Regions from separate parts of the Micromonospora sp. CNZ299 genome, predicted to be linked through region 1. Evidence: riboswitches for the same ligand, from Rfam matches in the RefSeq annotation. Region 1 holds a riboswitch; each other region holds the start of a gene.
The links. Region 1 has a riboswitch for cyclic di-AMP ahead of CLT68_RS16330 (C39 family peptidase). Riboswitches for the same ligand answer to the same signal wherever they lie in the genome.
Positions count from the first base shown of each region.

Region 2: it holds a riboswitch for cyclic di-AMP, as region 1 does, so the genes downstream of both, CLT68_RS20000 (LysM peptidoglycan-binding domain-containing protein) here and CLT68_RS16330 (C39 family peptidase) in region 1, are expected to answer to the same signal.
Region 3: it holds a riboswitch for cyclic di-AMP, as region 1 does, so the genes downstream of both, CLT68_RS31285 (coiled-coil domain-containing protein) here and CLT68_RS16330 (C39 family peptidase) in region 1, are expected to answer to the same signal.

Region 1 covers NZ_PEFG01000001.1:3,481,193-3,484,392, forward strand. The annotation lists gene CLT68_RS16325 (hypothetical protein) at 1-600, shown strand, start outside; cyclic di-AMP (ydaO/yuaA leader) riboswitch at 885-1,026, shown strand; gene CLT68_RS16330 (C39 family peptidase) at 1,260-2,114, shown strand; gene CLT68_RS16335 (alpha/beta fold hydrolase) at 2,248-3,000, shown strand; gene CLT68_RS16340 (polysaccharide pyruvyl transferase family protein) at 3,028-3,200, opposite strand, start outside.
Region 2 covers NZ_PEFG01000001.1:4,424,666-4,427,865, reverse strand. The annotation lists gene dinB (DNA polymerase IV) at 1-444, shown strand, start outside; gene CLT68_RS20005 (hypothetical protein) at 568-939, shown strand; gene CLT68_RS20000 (LysM peptidoglycan-binding domain-containing protein) at 1,065-1,736, opposite strand; cyclic di-AMP (ydaO/yuaA leader) riboswitch at 1,737-1,909, opposite strand; gene CLT68_RS33400 (ThuA domain-containing protein) at 2,064-2,330, opposite strand; gene CLT68_RS19990 (nitroreductase family protein) at 2,539-3,084, shown strand; gene htpG (molecular chaperone HtpG) at 3,151-3,200, opposite strand, start outside.
Region 3 covers NZ_PEFG01000001.1:6,926,349-6,929,548, forward strand. The annotation lists gene CLT68_RS31275 (AAA family ATPase) at 1-613, shown strand, start outside; gene CLT68_RS31280 (cation diffusion facilitator family transporter) at 721-1,638, shown strand; cyclic di-AMP (ydaO/yuaA leader) riboswitch at 1,752-1,883, shown strand; gene CLT68_RS31285 (coiled-coil domain-containing protein) at 1,889-2,953, shown strand; gene CLT68_RS31290 (hypothetical protein) at 3,119-3,200, shown strand, end outside.

The DNA.
Region 1 (3,200 bases):
GCTGAGGCCGAGGCCGTCGACCTGCGTCGGTACGCCGAGGAAGTGGCCGTCGCCGCGGCCGGCGCGGGGCAGAACGCCCGGCGGCGACGGGCTTCCTGGCTGACCGCTCAGGAGCAGATGGAGCGGGCCTGGGGCAGGTACGACGAGGCGGACGCGGCCGCGCGTCGCTTCGCGGGGGCCGGGGCGCTGCCCACCCCGCATACCCCCCGCACCCCCGCCGAGTACGCCTCCCGGGAGCGCTACCTGCATCGCGCGGCGGCGGCGGCGCACTGGCGGGGCGACCTGACCATGGCGCAGTTCGGCGACGTGTTCGGGCACCGGCACGGTTGGGATCCCCGGCGGCACCCGGTCGAGCAGGAGGTGCTGCTGAGCCGGGCGATCCGGGACGCGAGGCTGGCCGACTACCAGGCCGCCGCCACCCGGGAGCGGGCCGCCTGGCGGGACGCGGAACTGGCCGCCGAGTCGGCCCGCACTCTCGCCGAGGAGGCGTACGCGGCAGCGGCCCGGCTGCGGCCGAACCCGGTACCCGCCCGCCGGGCGGCTACCCGGGCGTTCCGCCCTGCCCTCGTGGCACGTTGGCGCCCGGCTCGCGCGGGTTGAGCCCGATCCGTTATGTGAGCCCGGTCATGTCAATGGCGAATCGGGCGTCGGGCACGATTGGCTCGATTTTTCCCGTGATTGTGGCCGCATATTCGGCGGCCTGTCCGGTTGTCGCCCGCAGGCGTCGCCGTAACCGGTTGTCCCATCGAGTCACATCATCGGCAATACGCGCAGAAATTGTCGCGCCGATTGGGGTTTACACAGGTGAACCCGGCTTGGCAGGGTGAGAGCCGGCCAGTACTGTCGTCCTGTCCGGTGCGGTAACCGTTCGCAAGAGGCGACGCCGCGCCGACCCGCTCAATCGTGATGAACGAACCGGGGACCCATCAGTAAGTCCGGGGTGAATCCGCGAGCCACGGCCCGCGGTAGGGCGATCTTCCCGCCCGAATCCGTCAGCTAACCCGGTAGGCGGTGTCGGAAGGAGTTCCATCCTCGTGCAGCACCTTTCCACCCCTCGGTTGTTCCCTCGCCTCCACGGCGTAGCGGTGCCCCCGCTCATTCGTCCAGTGACGGTGAGCTGACCCCCCCGGGTCATCGCCTAACCGCCCGGCCGCGCCGGGCGTTCCCCTGAGCGGTTCACCATCCGCGGACCATCGTCCGCGCGCTGGCGCCTGCCCGGATACCGGTCCCGCCCCGGTGTGCCGCTCTCCCCCCGATCCGTGGAGGACCCCGTGAAGCACACCCTGAAGCGTCAGCTCCGTCGCCTCGCCACCGAGCGTCCGTACCAGATCGTTGCCGCCTCCGCCGCGGCCCTCGCCATCGCCACCACCACCGGCGCCCTGCTCACCACCGCCGACGACGCGCCGGCCAGCCAGCACACCGCGACCACTGTCGCCGAGATGCGCAGCGACACCGCTGCCTCCCGCAGCGAGGCGCGCGACGCGTCCCCCTCGGCCAGCACCGCACCGACCACCGCCGCCCCCGCGCCGGCCACCAGTGCCGCGTCGCCCGCAGCCACGGCCAGCAGCAACCCGGATCTGACCCGTAAGCCGGAGCCGCCGAAGCCGCCCGCGACCAAGGTGCTCGACTACGACTACCAGGCGCAGAACACGTACTACAACTGCGGCCCGGCTGCCACCCGCAACGCGCTCAGCGCCGCCGGCATCGACCGCACCCAGAATGAGCTCGGCGCCGAGCTGGGCACCACCGAGATGGGCACCAACTCGGCCCTGGACACCACCCGGGTGCTCAACGCCGAGGTGAAGGGCTCCCCGTACCGGACCCGGATGTTCGCCGGCACGCCCAGCCCGGCCCAGATGGACCAGCTCCAGGCCGACGTGGTCAAGGCCATCACCGACGGCCGTGGCGTGGTCGCCAACGTCGTCGGCGACGCCACCGACACCAACGGCGGCTGGCACTCCTACGGTGGCGGTCACTACATCGCCGTCGTGGGTTACAAGGACAACGGCCGCACCGTGCGGATCGCCGACTCGGCGAACCCGGCCGACGCGTCGTACTGGATCACCACGATCAACCTGGCCAACTGGATCGCCAGCCGGGGCTACTCCGCCTGACCCAGGCACGTTGACCGCTTCGGGCGCCGTCCTCCACAAGGGGCCGGCGCCCGCGGCGTCTTCACCGGGCGGTCAGGCCTGCGCCGCATCGACGACCCTCGTACCTGGTCGCGAACCGTGGGAGACTGCGGCCGTGGTGGATGAATCAGGTGGCCGGGCAGGCCGTGGGCCGATCCTGTTGCTGCTGCACGGGATGGGGGCGACCGGGGACGTCTGGCTGCCCTCGGCCCCACTGCTGAAGCAGCACTGGCCCGGGCGGTGGCTGGCACCGGACCTTGCCGGTCACGGCTGGTCGGCCCCGCTGCCGTCGTACTCCTTTGATGGGTTCGCCGAGCGGATCGCCCACGGCCTGGTCGCCGACGACCGGATCGTCGTGCTCGGGCACTCGCTGGGCGGGGTGGTCGGCCTGGCGTTGGCCGCCCGCGCCGCCGGGATGCCGGTGGACGCGGTGGTCGGGCTGGGCATCAAGGCGGTCTGGTCACCCGACGAGCTGACCCGCGCGACCGAACTCGCCGCCCGCCCGGTGAGCTGGTTCGCCAGCCGCACCGAGGCGGCCCGCCGCTACCTGCGCGTCTCCGGGTTGGTCGGCCTGGTCGCGCCGGATCATCCGGTGGTGGACGCCGGGTTGCGTCAGGTCGACGGCCGGTGGCGCCTCGCCATGGACCCGACAGCCTTCGGCGTCGGCGAGCCAGACCTGGCCCCGTTGCTGGCGGCGACCGACGTGCCGGTGGTGCTGGCCCGCGGGGAACACGACTCGCTGGTCACCGACGAGCAGCTCAAGGCGTACGGCGTACCGGTCGTCACGCTGCCCGGTCTCGGCCACAACGCACACGTGGAGGACCCGGCTGCCGTGCTGGCGCTGCTCGACCCGTACCGACGCGGGTGAGCTGGATGAAGCGGACGCGGTGGCTGGTCACCTGGCTCCGAGCATCCGGCGGACCCGGCCGGCGACGGCCTGCTTGACCCGCTCGCGCAGTGACCGCGCGTGGAGGGTATTGACCTCTGTCTGGAGCGTCCGGGTTTCGTCCCGCAGCCACTGGATGCGCGTCAGCAACTCCTCGGGAGAGTAGGCGGAGACCGGCCGGA
Region 2 (3,200 bases), 940 kb from region 1:
AGCCGCACCCCGCATGCCCCGGCGGAGCTGGATGCCATCCTCGCCGGCCTGGTCGACCGGGTCAGCCGCCGCATGCGGGCGGCGGGGCGGTCCGGTCGCACCGTGGTGTTGCGGCTGCGCTTCGGCGACTACACCCGGGCGACCCGCTCGCACACCATCGGCAAGGCGACCGCCGACACGACGCCGCTGCTCGCCGCCGCGCGCGCGTTGCTGCGAGCAGCGCTGACCGAGATCGATCGTCGTGGTGTCACCCTGATCGGTGTCTCAGTGGGCAACCTGGACGACAACCCCGTGCAACCGGAGCTGCCGTTTCACCGCGATCCTGGCGCGGAGTTGGACGCCGCGGTGGACGCGGTCCGCGACCGGTTCGGCTCAACGGCGCTGACCCGAGCGGTCCTGCTCGGCCGGGAGCCGGGCGTCGAGATGCCGCTGCTGCCGGATTGACCGATCTGCGTGCGGCGTCCCGGCGACCGCTGCGACCGGAGACACATCACAGCAGGTCGGCGGTTTAGCCGGCGGCTGACGGGTGACCCTTGTGGGGTACAGCCTGACAAGGGGGGACCCACAATGTCCGACGACGACACCAGCAACCGGCCGAGTCGCACTGCCGAACGGCCGCACGACGTAACCGACCCGCTGCTCTGGCAACTGGCGATCGACGTGCTGAGCGCCCACGAGCCGGACGACGAGGGTCAGTGCCGCAACCTTCAGTGCGCCGGGCAGTCCTGGCCGTGCGCGGCCCGCGCCGGCGCGGAGCAGTCGATGCGACTTGCCCGCAGCACACCCGCCCCGGTCGAGATGACCACCGACGGCGGCGACAACGAGGAGGGCGGCACGGGCTGGTCCGGGGAGGGCAGCGCACCGGCGCCCCGCTGGGGCTGGAACGCCGGCCCGGTCGCGTCGCACCGAGGGTCGAAGGCATCCGCCTCCGCGGCGTGACGGCTTCCCCCGGGGTACGGGCGCTCGGGCTGATCCGCACCACACGTACGAACGCTCGGCCGGTGACCCGGCCGAGCGTTCGTGTGTCATCCGTCAGAGGCTGAGCCGCTGACGCGGGAAGACCGTCAGAGGCTGAGCCGCTGACCCGGGAAGATCAGGCCCGGGTCGGCCCCGATCAGCTGCCGGTTGTGCTCGTAGAGCGACTGCCAACCGCCGGTCACCCGGTGGCTGTCGGCGATCTCCGACAGGGTGTCGCCCGGCTTGACCAGGTACGTCTGGCCGCCCGTGGTCGGCGCGGTGCGCTCGTGGTTGCGGGTCGCCGGCTGCTCCCGCCGCGAGGGCCGCTCCTGCTGCTCGGTGGGCTTCGCCGTGGACTTCGCGGTGGGCTTCTGCGTGGACTTCGTCGACGGCTTCGCGGTGGAGCCGCTCGACGAGCCGCCCTTCTTGCCGCAGGTCGGCCACGCGCCGATGCCCTGCCCGTCGAGCACCTTCTCGGCGATGGCGATCTGCTCGCCGCGGCTGGCCAGGTCGGCGCGGGCGGCGTACTTCTTGCCGCCGTAGCCGGCCCAGGTGCTCTGGGAGAACTGCAGGCCACCGTAGTAGCCGTTGCCGGTGTTGATCTTCCAGTTACCGCCGGACTCGCACTTGGCGATCGCGTCCCAGTTGACCGCGGCCTGCGCGGGGGCGGCCGGGCCGAAGAGGGCGACAGCACCGGTGACCGCACCGACGGCCAGGGTGCCGACGGCGAGACGGCGGGTGGTGACCCGTCGGTGACGGGGCGTGTAGACAGACGTCATGTGAACTTCCTCCACGCCGGCGAGGTGAGCTGTCGGGTTCGGGCCGAGGAGCCCGGCCGCACGATGGCGGCTTCACCCCGAGGTGACGTGCACCGAGGAACGTTTGGGTCCCCCGCTCCTGCCCGGGTGACTGGGTTCCACCGACCGGGGGCAGGATTTGGCGTTGCCGGCCGTGGTGTCCGCAGTGGCGAACCCGACCGACGTTAGGCACGGTCGGTGACGATCGCCCAACCCCTGTGAAGTTCTTCACCGGGGTACGCGGGGCGTCACCCCCAGCGGTTGCGGGCGGCCGGTCGGTGTGCAGTGACCACCGTGGACCGTTGCGGATCAGATGCGGTGACGGAGCCAGAGCACGATGCGCCGCAGCAACTCGACGTGCCCCGGCGACTCGTACGACAGCGCGTCGTGACCGAGTGCGTTGTAGACGATCCGGCTGCTCCCGGCCGTGCGCGCCCACACGAGCGGGTGGGTGTCGCCACCCTCGTCGTGGACGTAGAGAGTCTCGACGTCGACGCCGTCGAGCAACTCCAGGTCGGTGTAGCGCTCGTCGTGCACCTCGAAGTCCACGAGACCGGTAGTGATCGGGTGCTCGATGCGCTGGCGTTCACCACCAGGAGGCGGGCGCCGTCGAGCGCTGCCGCGAGTTGGTCGACGGTGGTCACGATCGCCACCGGGCCCGCGTCGCCGACGAGCTTGGCGATCGCCGCGCTGGTCTCGGACAACGGGTGCCAGGGATCGGCGTGCGGGCCCTCCCCGCTGAAGATCACTGTGTCGACCGGCATGACCGTGCTCCGCTCTTCATTTGGACGGTTTTCGAAATCACGAAATCAACAGGCAACGCTGGGACTTCATCTTCGTCGAGGATCCGCGGACCCGGGCCGCCGTCGCCCGACTGTGGCGACTCGGGCTGATGGCACCGCCACCCGCGTCGGGCGGCACCGGGCCGGCCTTCAGCAGGATGGACTTCGCCTCCGAGCAGTGGGGCCGGATCGCCGGCAGCCTGCAACACCTGGCGGATCACCTGCACGAGGTGCCGCTGCTGCTCATCCCCTGTCTGCGGGTCGAGTCCCGCGCCGAGCTGGCCAGCGTGCGCGGGCAGGCCGGGGCCTGGGGTTCGGTCATCCCGGCGTTCTGGAGCTTCATGCTGGCCGCTCGGGAACGCGGGCTCGGCACCGCGTGGACCACGAGCCATCTCAGCTACGAAAGGGAGATGGCAGACCTGCTCGGCATCCCCTACGACACCGTCGTGCAGGTGGCGCTCACGCCGGTGGCGTTCACCCTGGGCACCGACTTCAAGCCCGGTCCGCAGGCCGACGCGGACGGGTTCGCCCACTGGAACCGCTGGTAGCCGGCCGCCGCCGGCGGCGGGCCACCCGGTGACCCGGGAAGCCCGCCGCTTGGCGGGGTACGCCAGCTACAGGGTGCGCGCCAGCCGGTCGGCGAGCGTCCGGGTGAAGCGGGCCG
Region 3 (3,200 bases), 3.4 Mb from region 1:
GGACGAGGCGCAGGACGTCTCACCGATGCAGTGGCGGATGGTCGGTCGACGTGGCCGTCTGGCCTCCTGGACGGTGGTCGGCGACCCCGCCCAGACCGCGTGGACCGGGGACCCCGACGAGCTGGACCGGGCCCGGGACCAGGCGCTGGGTCGGCGCAAGCGGCACGATTTCACGCTCACCACCAACTACCGCAACTCCTCGGAGATCTTCGCGGTGGCGGCGGCGGAGATCCGCCGGCTCTATCCTGACCTGCCGCTGCCGACCGCGGTCCGCTCCACCGGGGTCGACCCGGTCGAGCTGGCGGTGCCCCCGAGCGGGTTGGAGACCGCGACAGTGGAGGCGGCCGCCGGCCTGCTGGCCGAGGTGGAGGGCACCGTCGGCGTGATCACGCCGGTCCCCCGCCGCGACGAGGTCGCCGGCTGGGTCGCCGCACTCGGCGCGCCGAGGCTCCAGGTGGTCACCAGCCTGGAGGCCAAGGGCATGGAGTACGACGGGGTCGTGCTGGTCGCCCCGAGCGAGATCCGGGCGGATCCGGGTGCCGGGGTGCGCACCCTGTACGTGGCGCTCTCCCGGGCCACGCAGCGCCTCACCACCATCGACCCGACCGGCTGATCCGTGCTGGCGAGCCGCCGGCGAGAGTTGCCACCCCTACACTTGCATACATAGCGATGTGAACATACATTTGACCGGGTCCCGGCTGGCGGCGGAGGGTGGTTCTCGTGGGCGCAGGTCATGACCACCACCACGGGTCCGTCGCCAATGCCGCACACCAGCACCGGGGCCGCCTCTGGGCGGCATTCGGGCTGCTCGCCACCCTGATGGTGGTCGAGGCGGTGGCCGCCCTGCACACCGGCTCGCTCGCCCTGCTCTCCGACGCCGGACACATGTTCACCGACGTGCTCGGCATCGGGATGGCGCTCGCTGCGATCACCGCGACCCGGCGGGCCACCGGTGACCCGCAGCGCACCTTCGGGCTCTACCGACTCGAGGTGCTCGCCGCGCTGGCCAACGCCGTCCTGCTCTCCGGCGTCGCGATCTACGTGGTGATCGAGGCGATCCGCCGCTTCGGCGACCCGCACGAGGTCATCGCCGGCCCGATGCTCGCGGTGGCCGTGCTCGGCCTGCTCGCCAACATCGCCGCCTTCGCCCTGCTCCGCGCCGGAGCCCGGGAGAGCATCAACCTTCAGGGTGCCTACCTGGAGGTGCTCGGCGACCTGCTCGGCTCGGTCGGCGTGATCGGCGCCGCACTGCTCATCACCGTCACCGACTGGTGGTGGGCCGACCCGCTGGTCGCCGTCGCCATCGGCGTGTTCATCCTTCCGCGCACCTGGCGGCTGGCACGGGCCGCCGTCCGCATCCTGGTGCAGGCCGCCCCGGAGCACCTCCAGGTGACCGCCGTGCACGACCGACTGGCCGCGGTCCCCGGTGTGGTCGAGGTGCACGACCTGCACGTCTGGACGCTCACCTCCGGCATGGACGTGGCCTCCGCACACCTGACCATGGCACCCGGGGCGGAGGTCGGCGCGGTGCTCACCGCCGCGCGTACGGCCCTGCACGACGACTTCCGGATCGAGCACGCGACGTTGCAGATCGAGCCGGGTGCCGCCTCCGGAGCGTGTGGCTCGATCGAGTGGTGACAGCAGCCTCTCGTGACGACGAACGCACCTTCGGTCACATTGGCTGCAGCCACCCCACTGGCACCGGTAGGCTCGGTCCCGGCCTCCACCAGGCGGCGCCCTCCCGGCGCCGGTGGTGGTCGCCGCCTAATCGCCCGCGAGGGCGAACCGGGGAACCACGTACCTGGGGTGCATCCGCGTCAGCGGTAGGGATCTTCCGTCCCGAACCCGTCAGCTAACCCGGTCGGCGGCTGACGGAAGGACATGCACAGTGGCACCAGCACGACCACCCGCCGCCCGACTGGCGGCCCTGATCGTCGCGATGTTCGCCCTCGGCGTCGCGCTCCCGGCCGGCACCGCCTCGGCCGCTCCCCCGACCGGCCTGCGGGCCGCCGCCCCCGACTCCGACGAGGAGGGCGGCACCCCCGCGCTGCGAGCCCAACTCGAGGCGGCCAGCAAGGGCTACCTGGACGCGAAGCGCGCCCTGGACGCCTCGGTGCAGCGGCAGCAGCAGCTCACCACCCAACTGAAGACCATCGAGGTCGAGCTCAACCAACGCAGCGGCAAGGTCGGCGAGATCGCCGGCGTCGCGTACCGCACCGGTCGGCTCAGCGCGATGTCGGCGCTGCTCAACAGCGACAGCCCGGAAGGCTTCATGGACCGGGCAGCCGCACTGGACGCGGTGGCCGCCAACGAGGACCGGGTGCTGCGCGACCTGCTCAGCAGCAAGGACGAGGCCAACCGCACCCAGGTCGCCCTGAACGGTGAGATCAACGAGCAGCGCAAGCAGGTCGCGGTGATGGCCAAGCGCAAGGAGCAGGCCGAACGGGCCCTGACCGTGGCCACCACCCCCAAGCCGCAGCCCGCCGCCGACACCGACTCCAACCGGGGCACCTCCGCCGCCAACGCGAAGGCCGCGCCGCGCAACTCCGACGGCTCCTGGCCGTCGGAGACGTGCAGCGTCAACGACCCCACACCGGCCAGCGGCTGCATCACCCCGCGCACACTGCACGCCCTCAACCAGGCCAAGGCCGCCGGCTTCACCCGGTACGTCTCCTGTCACCGCCCCAGCGGCTCCGGTGAGCACCCGAAGGGCCGGGCCTGCGACTTCGCCGCCCAGAAGGGTGGCTTCGGCGGCGACGCCACCGGCGGCGACAAGACGTACGGCAACAACCTGGCCGCGTACTTCATCCGCAACGCCGACCGGCTCGCCGTGCTGTACGTGATCTGGTACAGGCAGATCTGGCTGCCCAGCAGCGGATGGAAGTCCTACAGCGGGGCGGGTGGCGACCCGTCCAGCGACCACACCAACCACGTGCACCTGTCGGTCTACTGATCCGGCCGTTCCCCAAAGTGTGTGATGCCTGTGAGTCATCTTGATGACTCACAGGCATCACGTTCGTCCGGGCAGAGCTGTCCGACCGGGCTACGTCGCCGGGCGTACCCCTGATGTCGTCGCTCGTCGGACGACCCGGCGGCGGTCGGCGGGCAGCATCGCGGTATGCCTCGGATCCCACCCAGCGCCCGCAAGGGGCTGCTCACCCTGCACCTGGTCACCTCGCTGGGCTGGCTCGGCGCCGACC